Regions from separate parts of the Roseibium sp. Sym1 genome, predicted to be linked through region 2. Evidence: riboswitches for the same ligand, from Rfam matches in the RefSeq annotation. Region 2 holds a riboswitch; each other region holds the start of a gene.
The links. A riboswitch is a leader RNA that binds a small molecule or an ion and turns the genes downstream of it on or off. The one in region 2 is predicted to bind cobalamin.
Positions count from the first base shown of each region.

Region 1: linked by a shared signal. The riboswitch ahead of O6760_RS19730 (DUF1636 domain-containing protein) and the one ahead of O6760_RS07135 (CbtB domain-containing protein) in region 2 are both predicted to bind cobalamin.
Region 3: linked by a shared signal. The riboswitch ahead of cobU (bifunctional adenosylcobinamide kinase/adenosylcobinamide-phosphate guanylyltransferase) and the one ahead of O6760_RS07135 (CbtB domain-containing protein) in region 2 are both predicted to bind cobalamin.

Region 1 covers NZ_CP114786.1:4,336,110-4,343,877, forward strand. The annotation lists gene O6760_RS19705 (LysR family transcriptional regulator) at 1-242, shown strand, start outside; gene O6760_RS19710 (hypothetical protein) at 239-625, opposite strand; gene O6760_RS19715 (ABC transporter substrate-binding protein) at 825-2,417, opposite strand; gene O6760_RS19720 (S9 family peptidase) at 2,545-4,629, opposite strand; gene O6760_RS19725 (cupin domain-containing protein) at 4,840-5,331, shown strand; cobalamin riboswitch at 5,392-5,602, shown strand; gene O6760_RS19730 (DUF1636 domain-containing protein) at 5,975-6,379, shown strand; gene O6760_RS19735 (ABC transporter ATP-binding protein) at 6,376-7,149, shown strand; gene O6760_RS19740 (ABC transporter substrate-binding protein) at 7,165-7,768, shown strand, end outside.
Region 2 covers NZ_CP114786.1:1,579,540-1,587,307, reverse strand. The annotation lists gene polA (DNA polymerase I) at 1-2,881, opposite strand, end outside; cobalamin riboswitch at 3,071-3,296, shown strand; gene O6760_RS07135 (CbtB domain-containing protein) at 3,329-3,499, shown strand; gene O6760_RS07130 (CbtA family protein) at 3,501-4,199, shown strand; gene O6760_RS07125 (hypothetical protein) at 4,277-4,792, shown strand; gene O6760_RS07120 (IS1595 family transposase) at 4,927-5,880, shown strand; gene O6760_RS07115 (hypothetical protein) at 6,313-7,020, shown strand; gene O6760_RS07110 (DUF1636 family protein) at 7,344-7,706, opposite strand; gene O6760_RS07105 (acyltransferase family protein) at 7,703-7,768, opposite strand, start outside.
Region 3 covers NZ_CP114786.1:5,228,893-5,236,660, forward strand. The annotation lists gene cobN (cobaltochelatase subunit CobN) at 1-1,371, opposite strand, end outside; gene cobW (cobalamin biosynthesis protein CobW) at 1,423-2,532, opposite strand; gene cobU (bifunctional adenosylcobinamide kinase/adenosylcobinamide-phosphate guanylyltransferase) at 2,529-3,080, opposite strand; cobalamin riboswitch at 3,114-3,327, opposite strand; tRNA gene O6760_RS24335 (tRNA-Asn) at 3,653-3,728, shown strand; gene O6760_RS24340 (pentapeptide repeat-containing protein) at 4,005-5,177, opposite strand; gene O6760_RS24345 (hypothetical protein) at 5,174-5,998, opposite strand; gene O6760_RS24350 (effector-associated constant component EACC1) at 6,372-6,722, shown strand; gene O6760_RS24355 (caspase, EACC1-associated type) at 6,727-7,768, shown strand, end outside.

The sequences.
Region 1 (7,768 bases), 2.8 Mb from region 2:
AGCTGGCCGCGGATGGCCGGGGAGTGGCCCTGTTGCCGGTCAGTGAAATTTCCGGCGATCTTGAAAGTGGCCGGTTGCTGCCGGTCCTGAGCGGATGGCAGGGACAGACGAGGGAGCTTTATGCGGTCTGGCCGACCGGACGGCTGCTGAGCGCGCGCGCAACATGCCTGCGCGACCACATGGCCAGGCACATCGCAGCCATCCCGGTGTTGCAGGGATGGGTTCCCGACCCTCGACGTTAAGCGGTGAAAGGTTCGCAGCGCATATAGCGCGGCATGTCAATATAGCTGCGCATATACAGGATCCAGGCGCGGCATTCCTGCTGGGACTTGAAGCAGCCGGCCTGTGAGATCAGGTAGCTCAGGTCGAAATTCTCGACGCGGCCGCTGGCGATACCCTTCCAGCCCGACCCGGAAAAGGACCGGCAGTCATAAGGGGTGTTGTAAGTGTAGGGAATCTCCTGCCGGGTCTTGTTGAAGGTCGGGGCGAACAGCAAGTCGGAAGGTTTCTGGAACTGCGACTGGCAGGCCACGAGAGCGACGGCCATTGACAGGACCGCGGCCACGCGCAGCCCAGCGTTCATCCGACGGAGCGCGGAGAAGTGACTGCGGCAGGAAGGATGCATGGCGGGCTCCAGTGATCGGTACTGACCTTTTGACAAGGCCATAACAGACTGATTTGCAATATGTGTCACATGATCCGAAGACTTGGACAAAATCAAGTCACGAAGGAGTGCCAAGCGCCTTGCCGGGATGGCCGAAGCCAACGCGGCAGATTTGCCTCAAGCACCGTGAAGGGAGCGGAACCGACGGTTTGCGGGTGCTTCAGTTGACGGTGATCCAGCGCAGCATGAGGAAGTTGTCCGCACGCTGGGTCAGGTCGATATTCGATTTCGATCCCCACAGAAGCGGCTGGATGTGCAAGGGCACATAGACGACGTCGTCCCGGACGATCATGGCGACCTCGTCCAGCATGGCCTGGCGCTTTTCCGGATCGATCTCGCGCTGGATCAGCGGCAGCAACTCATCGACACGGGCGTTGGAATAGCCGCCGAAGTTCCAGCTGCCGAGTTTCTTCTCGTCATTCTTGCTGGTCACCAGGAAGCGGATCGGGTGCTCGGCGTCGAACGTGCCGGGGGACCAGCCGAGCAGGTACATGTCGAAATTGCCCTCGCGCAGTTCCGGCCAGTAGTTGCGTACCGGCATGGCGTTGAGGCTTGCCTTCATGCCGGCCTGCGCGAGCAGGGCGGCCATCGCCTTGCACAGTGCCTCGTCATTGATGTAGCGGTCGTTGGGACATTTCAGGCCGAAGGAGAAGCCGTCCGGATAGCCGGCCTCGGCCAGCAGGGCCTTGGCGCCTTCGGGGTCGTAGCCGATGCGTTCGCTGGCGGCATCGCTGTAGCCCTTCATCTGCGGGCTGACCAGCTGGCTGGCGACTTCCGCGTTGCCGCGCATGATCTTGTCGACAAGGGCTTCCGCGTTGATGGCCTTCTGCACGGCGGTGCGCACCTTCACATCCTGGAACGGGTTCCCGTCCACCGTTTCTTCCGAGTATTTCAAGGCATCGTGGCCGTGACCGAAGCCCAGCATGATCACGCGGGCCTCGATGCCCCTGTGCAGGGTGAGGCCGTCCTGGCGTTCGATGCGGTCGACATCCTGGACCGGCACGGGTTCGATCAGGTCGACCTGGCCACTCAGGAGACCGGCAACCGCCGTCGCAGGATTGGCGATCGGCAGGAAGGTGGCCCTTGTGAGATTATGTTCGGCATCGTCCCACCAGCCGTCGTTGGCTTCCAGGACGGTCTCGACACCCGGTTCACGCGCCACCAGCTTGAACGGGCCGGTGCCGTTGGCATTGAGGGTCGCGAAGGTTTCCGTTTCCTTGGCCGGGAGTTCGGCACCATTGGCCTCCGCCCAGTCCTTGTCCAGGATCATGAAATTGGCGATGGAATCGGGAAAGATCGGATCCGGAGCGTGGGTCAGGAAATCGATCGTATGGTCGTCGACAATCCTGACTTCTTTCACCGGCGCGAACCAGGAACTGACGTCGGACGCCTCGGACGCGGCGCGCTGGTAAGAGAACAGGACGTCTTCCGCGGTAAAGGCGGCACCATCATGGAACGTCACGCCGTCGCGCAGATGAAAACGCCAGCCGTCACTGCCGAGCGGTTCCCAGCTTTCCGCCAGCGAGCTCTCGATCGCCATGTCCTTGTTGCGGCGGACAAGGCCCTCATAGACGTTGTTGAGAAAACCGAGCACCGGCGCAGAGCTGACCGCGTGGGGATCCATGGTCTGCGGGTCGGTCGGCGAGGACCAGCGCAACTCGGCGGCGCCGGCAATGGAGGCAGACCCGAGCAGCGCCGCTGCGACTGTGAAAGCGGTTCCGAAGCGGATTGCCCGGCACGATGACTTGGTCATGACATCCCCATTGAAAGTTGTGGTTTTTGAAATGAAAACCCAGCCTAAGCCTTTTCGGCGCAAAAGAAATACCGGGCCCGCAAGCGGACCCGGTTCTCGTTTCAATTCGGCGTGAGTGGTCGCGCGATCAGGCCTTGCCGGCCACCATCAGGGCGAAGGCCTGGTTGCGCGCGACTTCCTTCAACCGGTCGAACCGTCCGGAGGCGCCGCCATGGCCGGCTTCCATGTTGGTGGTCAGCATCAGGAGGCTGTCGCCTGTCCCGGTGGCGCGCAGGCGGGCGATCCACTTGGCCGGTTCCCAGTAGGTGACGCGCGGGTCGGTCAGACCCGCCACCGCCAGGATCGCCGGGTAGTCCTTCGCGGCCACATTGTCATAGGGCGAATAGGACGCGATGTACTCGTAGGCGGTCTTGTCGGTAACCGGGTTGCCCCATTCCGGCCATTCCGGCGGCGTCAGCGGCAGTGTGTCGTCGAGCATGGTCGACAGCACATCGACAAAGGGAACCTCGGCGATGATGCCGCCGAACTTCTCGGGCGCCATGTTGGCGACAGCGCCCATCAGCATGCCACCGGCGGATCCGCCATGGGCGACGATCCGGTCATGGGCGGTGAATGTCTCCGCCACCAGATGATCGGCGGCCGCGATGAAATCGGTGAAGGTGTTCTTCTTGTTCTCCCGGCGGCCGTCCTTGTACCAGCGAAAGCCCTTGTCCTTGCCGCCGCGGATATGGGCAATGGCGTAGACAAATCCCCGGTCGACCAGGGACAGGGCATTGGTGTTGAAGCTGGCCGGCACGGTGATGCCGTAGGAGCCGTAGCCGTAAAGCAGCAGGGGCGCAGAGCCGTCGAGCGTCGTGTCCTTGTGATAGAGCACGGATACCGGCACGGTTTCGCCGTCCGCTGCGGGCGCCATCAGACGGCGGGTGACATAGTCCGAGGCCGCATGGCCGGACGGCACTTCCTGTTCCTTCTTCAGGACACGCTCGCGGGTGTCGACATTGTAGTCGAAGGTCTGCGACGGCGTCGTCATCGAGGAATAGGTGAAGCGGATCGTGGTCGTGTCGAATTCGTAGCCGCCGCCCATGCCGAGCGAATAGGCTTCCTCGTCGAAGGCGATCGCGTGTTCGATGTTGTCGGCGAGGCGCCGGATGACGATACGCGGCAGGCCGTCCTCGCGCTCAAGACGGGTCATGAACGTCTTGTAGACACAATGGGACAGGATCAGGCAGCCCGGCTTGTGGGGTACCAGGTCGGTCCAGTTGTCCCGGCCCGGGTCGGACTTGGGCGCGGTGACGATCTTGAAGTCTTCCGCGTCGCCGGCATTGGTCAGGATGTAGAAAAGGTCGCCGTGATCCTCGACGGAGTATTCGATGCCGGTTTCACGCGGCGCGATCAGCGTCGGTTCGGCGGTCGGGTCGCTTGCCGGAATGGTCCGGACTTCCGAGGTCTCATGGTCGTGAATATCGATGACGATCGTGTCGCCGGACTGGGTCTTGCCGACGCCCATGAAGAAGCCGGCATCCTCTTCCTCGTAGACAAGCACGTCCTCGGACGGGTCGGTGCCGATCTCGTGGCGGAACAGTTTCGAGGGCCGGTGATTGGCGTCGAGGCGGATGTAGAAGACATACCTGTCGTCGGCGGAGAAGACGCCGCCACCGCCGGTATCCTCGACAACGTAGTCGAGATCCTTGCCGGTCGCGGTGTCGCGAAAGCGCATCGAATAGTATTCCGAGCCTTTGTCGTCATAGGCCCAGGCCACCAGCTTGTGGCCGGTCGACTGGCTGACGGCACCGAACTTGAAGTAGGCCTTGCCCTCGGCTTCCTTGTCGCCATGGAGCAGGACCGTTTCCTTGCCGCCGTCGCGAGGCGTGCGGAAGAAGATCGGCTGCTGGCCGCCGGTCTCGAATCTCAGGCCGTAGGCGAAGGGGCCGTCCGGGGATGGGACGGAACTGTCGTCTTCCTTGATGCGGCCGCGCATCTCCGCGAAAAGCTGTTCCTGAAGCGCGTCCGTGGATGCCATTTGCGCTTTCTGGTAGGCGTTTTCGGCCTCCAGATAGGCACGGATGTCGTCATCCAGGACCGACGGGTCGCGCATGACTTCCTGCCAGTTGTCGGCACGCAGCCAGGAATAGCCGTCCTGACGCTCGATGCCGTGGGTCTCCAGGGTGAGAGGGCGCGCGTCCGCGCGCGGGGGAAAGGTATCCTGTTTCATGGCTCCGGAGGTAGGGGCTTTGCGGCGCGAAGGCAAGAGGGTCCAGGCGGGAAGAGCGGGAAACGGCCGGTCCTGGTGCCTGACGCCCGGCGATTGTTGAGGCGGGCCGAGCGCCTATCAGGGGGCATCGTGCCACACCAGTCAACAGCAGGCGACAAGACATCCGGATCTGCTATGTGAAGTTGACTGATTATTTCGAGGACACCGTTGATGCCAAACGACACCTATATCCTGACCCGGGATGACATCGCCGCAATGGAGGGGACCCAAAAGACCCATTTCCTCAATCCAAATGCACAGCGGCTGAACAAGTCGCTGGGCGACGCGACCGGGCTGACCGGATTCGGGTTCCATCTGATAGAGGTCGAGCCCGGCTTCGAGACGACGGAACATCATTGCCATTACCATGAGGACGAATGCGTTTTCGTTTTGTCGGGGAGCGCAACCGCGGTCATCGGAGAAGAGGAGCACGAGATCGGTCCGGGCGACTTCATCGGTTACCGCAAGTCGGGACAGCCTCATTCGATACGGAACACGGGAACCGAGGTCCTGCGTTGCATTGTCGTGGGAGAAAGGCTTGCGCATGATGTCGCCGACTACCCCAGGCTCGGCAAGAGAATTCATCGCCATGCCGGTCTGCCGTGGAGCCTGGTCGATCGCGACCGGATCGAGGAACTTGGCGGTGGCGTCGGCAAAAAGTAGGTAACCTTCGTCGCGGGAGAAGCCCATTCCAATTGCAGAATTGACACCATGTGCGAATTCGGTCACTCAGGATGGAATGGTTTCCGAATCCGGCATCCGGATCGGGATTAAAAGGGAACACGGTGCGGCGTAGCCAACAGGCACCAAATCCGTGACTGCCCCCGCAACTGTGAGCGGCGAGCGACCCTGGAACACCACTGGGTAACCCCGGGAAGGACCAGGCAAGCTGTGACCCGCAAGTCAGGAGACCTGCCATTTCATCTTCAACTTCAACCCGGGCGGGGTGCCCCGGAGGAGCGAGTGACATGGCACATCAGCCCTTGCTGACACAGACAGGCATTCGGTTTCCAGACGCCCCGCGCAATCGCGGAGGGCGATATGAACCGGACAGACGTTTCTCGCACTTTCAGACATTCAGGTCTGCTGGCACCTGCCGGCAGTCTCGGTGATCGTGCCGCCAGGGCAATGTGCCCGAACGGCCATGCAAACGCTCTTGCAAACCGGCACAGTTGTAATGTAATAACATTACAAAATGGATACGCGGTTGGAGACCATGAACAGCCGCTTGGACGATGCAAGGTGGGACAGTGCCGGGGTGGCCATGCCCAACCGGCGCATCCCTGTGCCGGGAAGGAGCTGGCCGATGAGCGCTGAGACCCAGAGGATCTTTGTCTGCACGGTCTGCCCTCACAAGGGCGGAAGCTGCGGGCCGGGTTATGACCTCCTCCGGAAACTGCAGGACGCGGTGAAGCTGACGGTGCCGGTGGTCGGCGACGATTTCGAAATATCCGGAACGGCCTGCATCGCGGGATGCTTGCGTCCGTGCATGCTGGCCTTCAGGGCGGGCGGGAAGTCCACCTACCTCTTCGGCGATGTCGCCCCGGAGACGGATATCGACGATCTCATCGCCTTTGCGGACCTTTACCGCGAGCGGGAAGAGGGACGGGGACAGGCCGCGGACGGGCAAGGCCCGGTGGGGCAGACGGACCTGACCCGCATTCCCGCGGCCATGATCGTCACGCAGGTCGATCCGGCAGCGCTGTCATGAGCGGTGCCGCACTGTCCGTCAAAAACGTCGGCTGGCGGCCGGGCCGGGGCAGGGCCTTGCTTGAAGACGTCAGTTTTGACCTTGCCCCGGGAAAGGTGCTCGGTATTGCAGGTGCCAACGGCGCCGGCAAATCGACCCTGCTGCGCCTTCTTTACCGGTTTCACAGGCCGGTGGAGGGGACGGTGTCTCTGGACGGCCGGGATCTCTGGCAGATGTCCGCGCGCGAAACGGCGCGCAAGGTGGCGGCGGTCCTGCAGGAGCAGCCGACGGATTTCGCGCTGTCCGTTCGGGAGATCGTGGCCCTTGGCCGGCGTCCGCACGGCTCGGGGTTTGCCGGCGGCGGACGCAGGGACGCGGATCTCGTCGATGATGCGCTGGAGCGAATGGGCTTGCTGGATTTTTCCGGACGGTCCTTCGGCACGCTCTCCGGCGGAGAACGCCAGCGGGTCATGGTGGCCAGGGCCCTGGCGCAGGAACCGCAATTGCTGGTCATGGATGAGCCCACCAATCATCTCGACATCCGCCATCAGCTCGAGATCGTCGCGTTGATCGGAAGTCTCGACATCACCGTCGTCACCAGCCTCCACGACCTGAACCTGGCGGCGCAACTCTGCGATCAGGTGCTGCTGCTGTATCGGGGACGGCAGGTTGCCCACGGTCGCCCGGACGAGGTGCTGACGCCCGCGCATATCGAACACGCCTATTCGGTCCGCGTCAGCCGCCAGGACCCTGCACCGGGCCGCGCGCCTCACTTCAGTTTTCATCTTTAATCACGGAGCTTTTTCATGAAACGTCTGGTTCTTGGCCTTGCCGCGACACTGGTCGCGAGCCCGGCGCTTGCACAAACCACAATCCGGAGCTGTGACCGGGAGGTCACTTTCGAGGAACCGCCCAAGGCGGCGGTCTCCAACGACGTGAACCTGACAGAGATGATGCTGGTGCTCGGCCTGAGCGACCGGATGGTCGGTTATACCGGGATTTCCGGCTGGAAGACGCTTGACGAGGAAATGCGCGAAGGGGTCGCCGAACTGCCCGAACTTGCCGAAAAATATCCGGGCAGGGAGGTGCTGATCGGCGCGGATGCGGATTTCTTCTTCGCCGGCTGGAACTACGGCATGAAAGTCGGCGGTGAAGTGACACCGGAGACGCTGGCTCCCTTCGGCATCGAGGTCTACGAACTGACCGAATCCTGCATTCATATCGGCGACAAGCCGAAGGTCTCCATGGATGACATGTATAACGACTTGCTCAATCTCGGCAGGATCTTCGGTGTCGAGGACACCGCCTACGACCTGGTCGCCGCCTACAAGCTGGAACTGGACCGGATCACGTCCACTCTCGGTGCGGATGAGGAACCGCCGCGGGTGTTTGTTTATGACAGCGGCGAGG
Region 2 (7,768 bases):
CCGGGATGGTGTCGTCGACCTGGCCTTCCGGCACCTCGAAGATCAGTTCGTCATGGACCTGCAGGAGCATCCGGGCATCGAGCTTTGAACCCTGCAGCTTGTCTTCCATGCGCACCATGGCGCGGCGCAGGATGTCGGAGGCCGATCCCTGGATCGGGGCGTTGATCGCCGCGCGCTCGTAAAAGGCGCGCATGTTCGGGTTCTTGGTGTTCACGTCCGGATAATGCGCCTTGCGGCCGAAGATCGTCGTGACATAGCCATTGGCGTGGACCTGCTTCTTGGTCGCTTCCATATAGTCCTTGATGCCCGGGAAGCGCTCGAAATAGGTCTTGATGTAGTCGCTCGCCTCACCACGCGCGATACCGAGCTGGTTGGCAAGGCCGAAGGCGGAAATGCCGTAAATGATGCCGAAATTGATTGCCTTGGCGCGCCGGCGCACCATCGGGTCCATGCCCTCGATCGGCGTGCCGAACATCTCGCTCGCCGTCATGGCGTGAATATCGAGCCCGTCGTCAAAGGCCTGTTTCAATTGCGCAATGTCGGCCATGTGCGCAAGCACGCGCAGCTCGATCTGGCTGTAGTCGGCCGAAATCAGCTTGTGGCCCTTCTCGGCGATGAAGGCCTTGCGGATCTTGCGGCCCTCTTCGGTCCGGACCGGAATGTTCTGCAGGTTCGGTTCCGACGAGGACAGGCGTCCGGTGGTGGTGGCCGCCAGCGCATAGGACGTGTGCACCCGGCCCGTTTCCGGGTTGATATAGCCCGGCAGCGCATCGGAATAGGTTGATTTCAGCTTGGAAAGCTGGCGCCAGGAGACGATCTTCGACGGCAGCTCATGGCCTTCCGCGGCGAGATCCTCCAGGACCTGGGCCGAGGTCGACCAGGCGCCGGTCTTGGTCTTCTTGCCGCCGGGCAGACCCATCTTGCCGAAGAGAATGTCGCCGAGCTGTTTCGGCGAGCCGATGTTGAAGTTTTCGCCTGCCAGTTCGTAGATTTCCGATTCCTTGGCGGCCATGCCCTGCGCGAAGTCACCGGAAAGCCGGGACAGCATCTGCCGGTCGACGGAAATGCCGCGCTTTTCCATGCGCGCCAGCACCGGCACCATCGGCCGCTCCAGGGTTTCGTAGACGGTCGCCATCTTGTCGGCGGCCAGCCGCGGCTTCAGGATCAGCCACAGGCGCAGGGTGACGTCGGCGTCCTCGGCGGCATAGGCGGTCGCCTTGTCGATCGCCACCTTGTCGAAAGTAATCATCGACTTGCCCGAGCCGCAGACCTCCTTGAACGGGATCGGCCTGTGGTCGAGCCAGCGCTCGGACAATTCGTCCATGCCGTTGCCGCCCTTGCCGGCATCAACGGTGTAGGAGAGCAGCATTGTGTCGTCATAGGGCGTGATGTCGACGCCGTAGCGGGTCATCACCAGCCAGTCATATTTGAGGTTCTGCGCGATCTTCAGGACCGAGCGGTCCTCCAGCATCGGTTTCAGCACCTCGAGCGCGTCCTTGAGCGGGATCTGTCCCTCGACCAGGCCGCCGCCGCCCAGCAGATCGCCCTCGCCGTCGACATGGGCAAGCGGCACGTAACAGGCCTTGCCCGGCTCCGTGGACAGCGACAGGCCGACCAGCTCGGCCTGCATGGCGTCGAGCGACGTGGTTTCCGTGTCGAAGGCGACATAACCTTTCTCGAAGGCCGCGTCGCACCATTCCTTCAGGCGCTCGACACTGGTGACGGTTTCATAAGCGCTGGAATCGATCGGGATCGCCTTGACGGTTTCCACACGCGCATCGGCCACGGTCTGCGGCACCATCAGCCCGTCGGGCGCCGGTGCCGCATCGCCGGCGCCCTTGGCGGCTTCCGACCCGCCGCCGGTGGCTGTGCGCTCCATGAGCCGGCCCTTGTGGTCGGGCACGTCCCAGCCGGGGACCTCGAAGTCCGTTGCCTCGACATTGGCAAGCTCGGCGCCGGTCTCGTCGGCGACCCGCTTGGTCAGGGTGGTGAAACCCATGGCCTTCAGGAAGCCGACCGCCTTCGGCCCGTCGACATCGGTCACGGAGAGATCGCCGACTGGAACTTCCACGGGCACATCCTGCTTCAGGGTCACCAGTTCCTTCGACACCCGCGCCTGGTCGGCGAACTCGATCAGGTTTTCCCGGCGTTTCTTCTGCTTGATGGTCTCGGCCTGGGTGAGCAGCGTTTCCAGGTCGCCGAATTCGTTGATCAGGAGCGCGGCGGTCTTCAGCCCGATGCCCGGCACGCCCGGCACGTTGTCGACGCTGTCGCCCGCCAGCGACTGCACCTCGATGACCTTGTCCGGCCCGACGCCGAATTTTTCAAAGACCTCCGCCTCGCCGAAAGTCTTGTTCTTCATCGTGTCGATCATGCCGACCTTCGGCCCGATCAGCTGCATCAGGTCCTTGTCGCCCGAAACGATCGTCACCCGCGCGCCCTGCTCGGCTGCCTGGCGCGCGTAGGTGGCGATCAGGTCGTCGGCCTCAAAGCCCGCCTGTTCGACGCAATGTACGGAAAAGGCCCGTGTCGCCTCCCGGATCAGGCCGAACTGTGGCACCAGGTCTTCCGGCGGATCGGGCCTGTGGGCCTTGTATTCCGGGTAGATGTCATTGCGGAAGGTCTTCGCCGAATGGTCGAAGATGACCGCAAAATGAGTCGGTTCGTCACCTTCTTCCGGGGTCAGGCCTTCCTGCAGCAGCTTCCACAGCATGTTGCAGAAACCCGAGACGGCGCCGACCGGCAGCCCGTCGGGCTTGCGCGTCAGCGGCGGCAGCGCGTGATAGGCGCGGAAGATGAAGGTGGACCCATCGACCAGGATCAGGTGGTCGTTGGCGGTGAGGGCAGGGGAGGAATCTTGCGTCGACATGGCGCGGATCATGCCCGCAGGGCGCTCCGGAGAAAAGGCCTAAAGTGACAAATCTGCGGGTGATGAGACACCTTCCTGACAGGATCTGTCGCCCGGGCTTGCGGCAAGTCCGGAAGTTTCCGGTTCCGGGCCTCGGGACCGCCCATGATCCGTAAAACAACGAAATGTCGCATTTGTGCTTTCGCGGAAAAAGCAAATAGTCCATTATGAACGCTGCTTGGTTTTCCGATCGGCACAAAGTGCCGGGAAACGAACAGGGAATTCGGACACGGCGGACCCAATCAGGGCGCTGGATGCCGAAGCCGCCCCCGCGACTGTATGCGGAGAGCGTTGACCCATCGCACCACTAGCCTGTTCAGGGCTGGGAAGGTCCGGTCAATCGCCACGACCCGCGAGCCAGGAGACCTGCCAGGCAAGACCTGAAACACGGCCGTCGGGTGTGACGGCAACGAGGACAACATGACGACACAAGCTGTAAAATCGACCCTTTCCGTCTCCAAGATCGTGCCGCTGGCCTTCGCCGCCATTCTCGGCGTGGCGATCATCTCGATCACGGGACACGTACAGGCCGGAGCCCTGCACGACGCGGCACACGATGTGCGCCATGCAACCGGGTTCCCCTGCCACTAAGATGCTGACACGTCTTCTGGTCAGCGGCTTGTTCGCTGGCGCTGGAGCGGGGCTGATTGCGGCCCTGCTGCAGCTTTCGTTCGTTCAGCCGGTGCTGTTGCATGCCGAGCTCTACGAGACCGGTGCGCTGGTGCATTTTGGTGCCGAGACCGTCAGCGCCCACCAGGACGTCGGCGGTTTCGAGCCGGTGCGCGACGGCCTGAGCATCGTCTTCACCATGCTCACCTATACCGGTTACGCCTTCCTCCTGCTCGTCGGCATGGCACTCGCCGAATTGCGCGGCGCCAATGTGAACGGCCGGAGCGGCCTTCTCTGGGGTCTGGCGGGTTTCGTGGCCTTCCACTTCGCGCCGGGCTTCACCCTGGCGCCGGAAGTACCGGGCGTTGCCGCCGCAGACGTGGCAGCCCGGCAGGTCTGGTGGTGGGCCACCGTGGTGACGGCGGGAGCGGGCCTCTGGCTGATCGCCTTTGGCCGCAACTGGCTGGCCTGGGGGGCAGCGGCAGTCCTGTTGCTGGCGCCCCACGTCGTCGGCGCGCCGGAACCGGACAGCTTTGCCGGGCCGGTCCCGACCGAAATCGGCGCGCTCTTCGCCAGCCGGGCGCTCGGTGTGGGCATGGCGGCGTGGTTGCTGCTTGGCTGTTTCGCAGGTTATTTCTGGCAGCGCGAGGGCGCGCGGGCCGGCGCGCAACAGCCGGCCTGATTTGGCAGACAGGCGAATGGACCGGGCGGGGCAAAATGTTCCGCCCGCCGTCTTTCGGCCAACATACTGGATCTCACATGGAACGTTCCCTCGCCCTTTTTGTCATCGGGCTGGTTTTCGGTGGCGGCATCGGCTTCGTGACCGCGGCCGGATACGGCGTGACCCTTGACGGGCATGATCACGGCGACCCGTCGGCGCATGCCGTTGCGCAGCAAAGCCCCGACAATCATTCCGGTCACGAGATGGCCGGGCACAATCACGACGAACTGGTTTCCGTTGCGGCGGGCGCCGGCGCCCCCTCGCTTGAAATCAGCCTCTCGCCGGATCCGGCCACCGGCTACAATCTGCACGTGATGACGCAGAATTTCACCTTCACACCCGGTCACGCCAGCCAGGACCACGTCCCCGGCGAAGGCCATGCGCATGTCTATGTCAACGGCGAAAAGCTTGGCCGGCTCTATGGCGCGTGGATGCACCTTTCATCCCTGCCCGAAAATGCCACGGTGGAAGTGACGCTGAACAGCAACGACCACCGCATGCTCGCCGTCGACAACCAGCCGCTCAAGGCGTCGGTGACCGTCAGCGCGGACTAGGTAAGCGGGCTTGAAGAGTTTGGATTTTCACGGTGAACACCGTTGACCCCCACCCCTAACCCCTCCCCACAAGGGGAATTATATACTTGACGTACCAAACTTGATTTCCTATATTGGAATCAAGGAGCTACGACATGTTTGACTTGACCAACCCGATTTACCACGATGCCGACAAGGCCCGCGAACATCTGGAAGCCATCCATTGGCCCGATGGTCCGGTCTGCCCGCATTGCGGTAACTGTGACCAGAAGCGCATTACAAAGCTTCAGGGCAAGTCAACGCGTCCCGGCGTCTTCAAGTGCAAGGAATGCCGCAAGCCCTTTTCCGTGACCGTTGGCACCGTCTTTGAACGCTCCAAGATCCCGCTCAACAAGTGGGTGCTGGCAACGCACCTGATGGCCGCGTCCAAGAAAGGCATGTCAGCCCACCAGCTCCACCGCATGCTCGGCGTCACCTACAAGACCGCGTGGTTCATGGCCCACCGTATCCGTGAGGCAATGGCACCGTCACCTAAGGACAAAGGTCCGCTCGGCGGCGAAGGTAAGACCGTTGAAGCCGATACCACCTATGTTGGCGGCAAGGAGAAAAACAAGCACCTGTCCAAGCGCAACGCCCGCAACATCGGCGGCATGGGCAAGCAGGTTGTTCACGTCCTTGTTGAGCGTGGCGGTAAAGCCAAGTCAGATCACATTGCCAACGTGACCGGCAAAACCCTGCGTCCGATCCTCGTCAAACAGGTTGACCGCAAGTCCACTCTGATGACCGACGAGCACGGTGGTTACTTCCATGTGGGCAAGGAGTTTGCTCGTCATGAGAAGGTGGACCACGGCGCTCGTGAGTACGTGCGCGGCGATGCCTACTCCAACACCGCAGAAGGCTACTTCGCCATTCTCAAGCGCGGCATCATTGGTGTTTACCACCACGTTTCAGAAGCACATCTGAAGCGTTATCTGGCGGAGTTTGATTTCCGCTACAACTACCGTGCTTCGCTCAAGATCTCCGACAAGGAACGCGCCGATAAGCTTCTCGAAGGCGCACGCGGCAAGCGGCTAACCTATCAACAACCTAACCAAAGCGCGCACTCTTAAGCAGAAAGCGCGGGCGTTTATCAACAGGCGCAAGTTGTGGCGCCTCGACAAGACGTAACGTCAGCCTCAGAATTTCCAGTGGTCGGCTATCGATTCGCACCAAACCCGGTCAAAGCCTGAAAAGGGCGGGCAACTGCTCGGGAAAGGAGGTGAAGAATATGAGCACGACCAAAATCGGTCGCAGCGCGATTACGGGTCGCTTTACGACGGTGAAAACCGCCAAGGGTAGTCCCCGTACTCACATCGTTGAGACCATCAAGAAGAAGTAGCCTAGGCTACTGATCGGCCGGGCGGTCAGACTTAGCGGGACGACCGTCCGGTTTCTTTTTTGCCTCGCCTTTGGTTAACGATTCCTTAACGTGGGGCTGAGGCGGCGTATTCAACATACGCTTCAGAATTTCGTCTCCCCTCAATTCTTCAGGGTCCTTAGTCATGAAACTTCCCGATTCAGAGACCTACAACAGCCCAATATATGCTGACATTCTTCAAAATCTTACCACAAACCAACTTGCGTGGATTGGGGCTCTTGCGATGCGCTTCAATCAAGCTGAGCAGGAACTGTATCTCGTATTTAATCGCCTAGTGGATTATGAGCCTGGCGCTCAACAGATATCGTCTAGAATTAATGGTCTAGATGGAATTGTAGAAATCGTGTCTCTAGGCGTTAAGTCGCTTTTCAGCGATAAACAAGTGCACACTCTCACAGAGCAAACCCTCAAGCACCAAGGGTTCTCAACCCTCAAATCGTTCAGAGACGGCGTGATTCACGCTCGGATCATCAACGCTCAGCGCGCTATCGGCAAAACAACAGGTAGACGAGGTAAGCAGTCCCACATCCTTCTGACCGATGAGGCCTTAAAGGGCGTCTGCGACCGATTGCTTTTCGTTCTTTACGAGCTTAGCGCCCTTACCGTCCTTATTCCTTTGAAGCGCAAGAAATTACGCCGGTACGAAGGTCGCGTTCTAAACCAAGAGCAACGCGAAGAAGCCATTCAAGACGCCATCGCTCGATACCAATTACATCAGAACCATCGGCTATCTCTTCCGCCGCTTCCAGAACTTCAGGAGGAATCTCTAATGCAGTATATCGCGCCGTATCGCCCGAAAACGCCAATACTACCTCCGGGCGAACGTGGGTAGCTAAACGTACCGGCCTGTCACGGTCCGAATCATCGCCTTTTTCATTCTGGTACGTCAAGTATATAATTCCCCCCACAAGGGGGAGGGGGATTTGGCTGTGTCAGCTCACTACAGACAGTGAGAAACGGCATACGATGACTTCGCTTTCTTTTCAGGCGTGCGCCACTTGCGTCTCCCTCCCCCTTGTGGGGAGGGATCAAGGGTGGGGGTAAGCGGCGCAGCCGCTATTTCGAACACCGAAAGTGTCCATATGTCCCCGATCCTCGCTTCCAACTGGCGAGCGAATTTCGAAAAGCTTAGTGCGTCATAAAGGTCAGGAAACTCTACCCAGCTTCCGAGGACTTCATCGCCGGTATCCGTGCCCTCAGACAAAAGCGGAGGCGTCCGCAGGAGCCGGCGTCCTCTATCCAGCCGTCCTTTGCCTCAAGATAGGTGCGGGCCGTTTCGACGATGTCCGAAACATCGTCCGGAAATTGCACGCCCGAAAACACGAAGGTCGCCCGGCCGTCGCCCTGAAATGCCAGCGACACGGGCTGTTCGCACGAACCCATGCAATCGACCGTGCCGACCGCGAAGTCCCGGTCGAGCCGCGCGTCCTGAAGAGAGCGGGTCAGGGCATCTAGTGTGGTCTCGACGCCGGTCTGGTCCTCCTGCTTGCAGGTCCGGCAGACAAGGATACGATTCATTCCGCCGCCTGTGCCTGACGTTTTCCGCCGAAGGTGCCGTTCAGATAGGCCCATTTCGGGCG
Region 3 (7,768 bases), 3.0 Mb from region 2:
CCCGAACGACTGGAAGCGCTGGCGTATAGCGCGGTCATCCCGGGCATTGGTGACACCTGAAGTCAGGTGTTCCATCAGCCCGGCGGATGTGTCCGGCGCCCCGCCGGCATCATACCCCTCCCGGGCCATCGCCTTCAGCACGTTGACGCAGGAGGCCGGCGTGTCGAGACCGACACCATTGGCAAGGCGCCCGTCCCGGTTCGGATAATTGGCCAGGATCAGCGCGGTTTTCTTGTCCTTGGCGGGTGTCCGGCCGAGTTTCGCCCAGCCAGCAGCCAGGTTTGCAACGAATTGGATCCGGTCAGGAACCGGTGTGAAGGCAACCGGGGTCGACTGGGTCGACTCGTCGTAGCCCCCCTCTTCCTTGAAGGAAACCGCCCGGGTCAGCAGCCTGCCGTCGATCTCCGGCAGCACGACATGCATGGCGAGATCACGGATCGACAGGCCCTGGTCGCTGTCTTCCCAGCCTTCCTTGGAGGACGAGGAAAACACCACCTGCAGAACCGGCTTGCCGGGCCGGTCAAGCGGCGTCGGCTGATGGGCGACGCCCGCCTTCGACACGGCAAAGGCCGTGCCGTTTAAAATCACGTCCGGCCTGGCGCCGTCAAACAGGCCGTCCAGGACGGCAATGGATTCGGCCTCCTTGAGACTGGAAACATAGACCGGCAACGCATTGACACCCGCCGCGTCAAGCGCCTTTACCAGCGCATCGACAGGAGCCGTCTGGGCGCCCTGGACCAGAGCCCGGTAGAAGGTGATGGCGGCGACCGGCCGTGAGGGATCGGGCCAGCCTTTGGTCAGTGCGGCAAGATCCGGTGCGGGTTGCCCGGGCCGATAAATCCCGGCTCGCGGCAGCGGGACCGGATGGGCCGGTTCCTCGTCCCCGTTCAGCAGGAAAGCCGCGTAGAGCAGCGCATTGGCATAGTTTTCCGCGCCGCCCTCGACGCAATACCGCCAGAAACGATGGACTTCCTCTGTGCTGCGGGTCGAGCGGGCCGTAAGCTCCTCGTCCCACTTGTCATCGCCCGGCAGGACGATCAGCTCAACGCCGCTGGCCCGTGCCTCTTCCTCGAACCGCTCCAGTCCGTAGCGCCAGTACTCGACTCCGCCGAGAATGCGCAGGATCACAAGCTTTGAGCCGCGCATGGTCTGTTCGGCATAAAGATCGACCGAATAGGGATGAGACAGCGCCATCAGGTTGGCGAGCCTGAGGCTTGCCGCGCGTTCTCCCAGTTGCTTGCGGGCGGCGGCAAAACTGCCCAGCTCCGTGTCTGCTGCAGACAGGAACAGGATGTCCGCGGGCGACTGGCCGAGATCGACCGCGTCTCCACCGTCATCGATCCGGCGCGTCTGGCTGGCGAGAATGTGCATTCAGTGCCTTCTTGTTGGTCTCAAGCGTCTGTCGGTATCCGGTGGCCGCGATCAGGCAGCTTCACTCACCTGACCGAGCAGCCCACGTGTCGCGTCGAGATCGAGGCCCTTGAGGCCGATCACCACCAGCCGGCCGGCACTTTCCGCCCCCGCCGCGAACCAGGTTTCGACACGCGGGCCGACGGCCTGGACCATGGCCGGCGCCGCCTTGCCCTCGATGCGCACGGCGCCCTTGATCCGGAGCACGCCCTTCAGGGCCATCGCCTCCAGGACCTTCGCCTCGGCATCCTTTAGGCTGTCGAAGGAACCGACTTCCAGAACATGACTTTCGAAATCGTCGTGGTGATGGTGGTCATGATGGTGATGATCATGGTCGCCCTCATGATGATGGTCGTCGTCATGGTCATCGTGGTGATGGTGGTGGTGTTCATGGCGACCGTCCATGTCGTCCTCGGCAGCGGACCCGCGGCCGAGCAGCACCTCGATCGGCAGCGTTCCCTTTTCCGAAGAGACGATGTGGACCGCCTGGCGCACGTCCGCGGCGATTTTCTTCCGAACGGTTTCGAGCAGGTCGGCAGCCACAAGATCAGCCTTGTTGAGCACGACCAGGTCGGCACAGCGCAGCTGGTCCTGGAAGAGTTCCTCAACCGGGCTTTCATGGTCGAGCGCCTCGTCCGCAGCGCGTTGGGCTTCAAGCGCGGCTTCGTCGAGCGCGATCCGTCCTTCGGCAAGCGCGGCGGCATCCAGCACCGTGACAACGCCGTCGACGGTCACCTTTGGCTTGACGCTCGGCCAGGAAAAGGCACGCACCAGCGGCTGGGGCAGCGCAAGGCCGGAGGTCTCGATGACGATATGCTCCGGCGGGGTCTCGCGGGCGAGCAGCATTTCCATGGTCGGCAGGAAATCATCGGCAACCGTGCAGCAGATGCAGCCATTGGTCAGCTCAACCACTTCCTCCGCGGCGCAGTCCGGGTCGGCGCAGCCATTCACCAGCGAACCATCGAAACCCATGTCGCCGAATTCATTGACAATCAACGCAATGCGCTTGCCGTTGGCATTCGTCAAAAGGTTGCGGATCAGCGTGGTCTTGCCCGCGCCCAGGAACCCGGTGACGATCGTTGCCGGAATTTTCCGGCCCGGTTGCGAGATGGAAGTGGTCATAGCGTGATATCCGGTTGAAAAGTGGGTTTCATGAGGAGCGGCAGGCCCGCGCCGACAAAGACGACCTTCTGGCAGACCCCGGCCATAGCCTGGTTGAGCCTGCCCTGCGCATCGCGGAACGACCTCGACAGACGGTTCTCCGGCACGATGCCCATGCCGACTTCGTTGGAGACAAGGACACAGGGACCTGCAAGCCCGGCGACACGCGCGCACAGGCGCTCGGTTTCCAGGGTTACATCCTTGTCCGCAAAGAGAATGTTTGAGAGCCACAGGGTGAGACAATCGACCAGAACCACCCGGTCCGGGCGGCATTCGTGGTCAAGCACGCCGGCGAGATCGAACTGTTCCTCAATCGTTTCCCAGGACGATCCGCGCTGCGCGCGATGCGCCGCAATGCGCTCGGCCATTTCATCGTCATGGGCCGCGCCCGTGGCAACATAGAGTTTGTGGAGACCGCAGTCTTCGGCGAGCCGTTCGGCAAACCGGCTCTTGCCGGAGCGGGCACCGCCAAACACGAGGGCGGTTCGCGGCAGGGTCTGATCCGTCATGTCCGTCTCCCGGCCGTCCACCCGACAGCGTTCGAGGTTGAAGGGATGACGGCCGGTCTCCTGGCTTGCGGCTCACCGCGGTCTGCACCCCTTCCCGGCCGGTCTGGACCAGTGGTTTTCGTGCAGCCGCTCACCGCTCACAGTTGCGGGGGCAGCTCCGGATCAGGGCCATCTTGGCCCGCACCGGATTCCCGTTTCATCCGGACCGAGCAACACTCAATCCGGAACCGTCGCAAACTACCTAACCGGATCCTGGGCGGGACACAAGCGGCACGACGGATTTCGCTCTGCGCGTCCTTCATTGCCGCCCGGAACGGGCCGTTCGACCACCTGACGATCCCGATCCCTTCCCATGACTGGTTGCGGCAGTCCGTGACGCCACGCGGGCGCAGCTTTTTCCAAGCCGTCCTTAACGCCTAGTCATCTGAAAAATATATAGTTTTCCACACCCGCCACAAAAAAATGACGGCTTGATGAAAAAAACGCCACGAAGGGCTTGGCAAACGGATCAAGCCTTTGATATACGCATCTCCATCGACGGGGCGGCGACGCGTTGACCCCGAGCGTGGTGATCCCCAGTAGCTCAGTTGGTAGAGCAAGCGACTGTTAATCGCTGGGTCGCTGGTTCGAGTCCGGCCTGGGGAGCCATCACCACCCTCCTAAAAATCCGCAGAAACCCACCGCGCATCGCATGTGCGCTTGACTTCGCTGCGGAAAAATCGGCCAAAACGGCTACACAAATGAGCCGATATGGGAAAGGCTAGAGAGCCCAAACCACACGACCGAGACGGTGTCTGCTACCTGCGAAGGCGGATTCTAATTGCCTCTTAACACCGACCTGAAGCGGAACAACTTTGAATTTTAGATCACGAGGAATATTTCATCGGGAAGTTAAACCACACTCTAAATAACTCTAACCAACACTCACTCGCTGGAACTAAGGTTCGCCTTAATTGAATCTACTAAACCCTTAAGCTTATCAAACTCACTAGCCGTCGTTACCCGTTTTCCAATGCTCTGACTATAATCTGGGAAACCTTCAGGATTATTCCTCGAAGCACTCAAAGCCCTATCGAAGGCTTCATCAAAAGAAGCTGCTGAGTCGATCCAATTTTTTAAGACGTTATTGTCGACGATTACACCGCGCTCAGTAAGTGCATCGAGAATCTCCATAAAGTCTCTATCTTGGCTTCCCTTTGCTGTCACAGATAACAAGATATTTGTTGGAATTACACTAGACCGCACGGATTCCATCAAACGTAAAACAACATGTGCAGATGAACAGAATTTTTGTATATTTTCAAAGAAATCCTTGGATAAAAGAGAGCCTTCGGACAGGTTTATTTCTTTATCAAATTGGTCTAAAAAATCTATCAATTCGTAATATGACTTTATTTTCTTTGAATTTTCATCGATAAATGCGCTTGTTAAACCACAATATTTTCCTACTACTATTTGCGTACGCTCCATAGCTTCACGGAAGCCATTGGCATCGCCTATGTAGGCGACAAAATAGTCAGGAGCGTACTTTGACACACCAAATTCAGGAATCTTAGATTGGGAAAGGGACCAGTAGCCGATGCGAGTTAGCAGCTCATAAATTCTTCGATCAGCGATCGCATTTTTTCGGTACATTAAAAAACTTAAGAAATGAAAACTCGCTATATTAAAACTTCTCGCTGCAATCGCTTTAACTGCAGAAAGATGCCAATCAGGACTAAAGTCCCAGAGTTTATTCACTTCCTCTTCAAGAATATTTTTGTTGTATTCCAAAACAGAAAACTGAGGAAACTTACTCTCCCAACTGTGGAAGTGTGATGAAAAACTATCCTCTTCGATATTTTTTGTAAAAGCCTCAGGTTCTTCTGAATATGCAAGGCGAATTGTATTAATTTGTTCTTGACTTAAATGAGCTGAGGAAAGCTGTGCGCCTGTAAGGTCTATGCCGGACAAATCCTGGTCAGATAAATCTGCATCGCGAAAATTAACCCCGCGATACATGGTAGCAGGATCGCAATTTACTAGTCTAGCAAGGTATCGAAGGTCATGCTGATCTGATGTGAGAATAAGCTCAAGTTGCGAAAATATTTCATTCACGGTTTCACCTCTAAGAGGTACTCTGCCAGCAACAAGTCAGAAAAAACATCTGACAAATTTCCAACCTGCAATCCTTCTTGAAACATCACAGTTTTCAAATAGGCTTCTGCCGCGGCTACACGAACAGAGTGTTTTGGACTACCCAAAAGTAACGAGTTTCTCTCCTGATCTTTTAAGCTGATCTCGAGCAACTCAATGTCTTCCCGTTTGCAACGTAGAGAAACACGTACAAACGGCTGAAACCCCTTCTCTGTGTCAGACTTGCGTCTCGCTGGGCTTCTTCGATCGACAACCGTAAATCGCGGTTCATCTTTGGCATTCCAAACAGGCCCTTGCAGAAATTCAGTAGTTTCGGGCCGCAGCTTCCAACACAGCTGTCTGGGCCCTGTAGGTTTATACTCTGAGGAAATAATTGGAACAGTGAAACCCTTCTCACTGCCAGCATTTTCTGAATTTCGCCCTCTATAGCTGTCATTAAACTTTGCCCCGAAATCCTGTGCGGTGATGGGTTCACGCGGTTCAGATCTTTCGGCTTTTGCCTCTTGCAACGCTCTCATTATCTGAGCTTGCATTGGTACGTCCATATCTACAGAGGCTTGATCATAAGTAATTCCTTCTCTAGCGGGTATCTCAACCTCGACATGGCAGCGCTTGACCACAAGCTTGAAATTGACACTTGCATTCGATCCACCACCTATTCTCGCTTGATCAAACGACAAATGAAGGTGAAGAGTAAAACGAGAAACATCGTTGGTTTTTTGTACCCATCCTTGCATAGCGACAAGATCACCAACTGTGCGAAGGTTGTTTGAGCCACTCATATCAATCTCCTCAATTTCAGATTTCCCGCTATGAGGGAGGATGCCAAGGATACAAGGCTTGTCCGCTAGGTACATCTGATACCGATATTAAATACCAGAGAAACACCTCAATATGTTAGTAACAAAGCGACAACATCTCCAAAGCCGTAACTTCAAGGAAAAAAAGCTATTTTAAGCTGCAGAGAAATGTAACTATTCGAAAACTTAACTAGGCCTCCTAGGACGGACAAACTGGTTTGTACTTTCAGGCTGGCAGAACACTTAACAATCGAACCGTAGGGTAAATTTATATAGAAAAACCCATTGAATAAACCCATATTGCTATTATAGCGTGTTAGCAACTAACTTTATTGATTGAACTTAGGATGAGCAAATGAGCATTAAAATTGAAATCATCGGCGAGAACGCCCTTGAAGAGACTGCACATCTTAAGAATTGGCTGGAGAGTGCACGCATATCGGGCGTTGAAACAGTAGAACAGGAAGAGATCCCGCCGGATTCAGATAAAGGTGAAATGGGTCCCACACTACTTGCTGTATTGACGGTGGTCCTTGGTTCGGCGGCGATGGTAAAACTTGCAGAATCTGTACACGTCTGGATCTCTGCCAAATATGACCCCATCATCGTGAAATTTACAAACGGCGACGAGGAAGTGTTGCTTAAGGCTCAAAACCCCGAAGATTTGGAAACAGTCGTCGCGGCGATCAATAGACTCAGGGTATAACGCGATGCACAGCGTCAACAATAAACTGTCCTATGGTGACAGCGTAAAGGTGGTGCTTATCGGAACCAGCCATTCAGAGGGTTATGATGGGCCTCTTGCGTTAGAAACTGTTGACAAGGATGTACGAAATGAGAGCGGTGACCCGACCCTGAAACCGGCATTGGAGCCGCTACCGCATGTGCGTGAGAATATCAATCGGCTTCAGCGGGTTTTCACGGATCCCGATATTGTTGGCCTAGACCGCAAGGATATTGAGCCAATCGTCGACGTCTCATCTGCAGACAAGATCCTTACGCGGATCGCCAAAGCTGGCGCCGCCGCCCGCGACACTTTCATTGTTTACTACGCCGGTCACGGGCTACAGGGAGACGCCGATGAAAGCCTTTACCTCTGCTCTACGAGCACTTCTCCCCGTGAACGCAACTTCAACGGCGTTCCAATCTCCAAAGTCCGTTCTGCTATTGCCAAGTCCAAGGCACCGCGCCGCATCCTTATATTGGATTGCTGCTTTGCAGGAGCAGGCGTTGATGGCTTCATGAACAGCAGTGAAATTTATTCCACGGTTGAAACCCAAATTGACCTAAAAGGCACCTTTGCGATAGCCGCGGTCCCCTCCGACAAAAAGGCGTTAGCCCCGCCAGGTGAAAAAGTTACGCAATTCACTGGCCAATTGCTCGACGTACTCGAAAACGGTGTGGAAGATGCGGCGGAACTACTAACCATCAACCAGATCTTCGAAGAACTCGAGGTTCGAATGCATCGCGCGGCTATGCCTTTGCCGAGGAGGGCCAATACAGATGACGGCAGCGCTTTTTTCCTCGCCCGAAATCGGTTTTTTTCCCTCGATGACATCAGCCGACTGAAAGCAAGCGTCGAAGGTCTACAAAACACGGTTGTTGATTACGGTGCACGCATTGTCAGTATTGAGGAGTCAACGGGAATTAACGACGAAATGCTAAATGAAATCCGGGTAGAGCTCGAAGAGTTAAAGGAGCGCCCGGCAGATGAGAACCCCGACGGTGAAAGCACTACGAATAACAATGAGG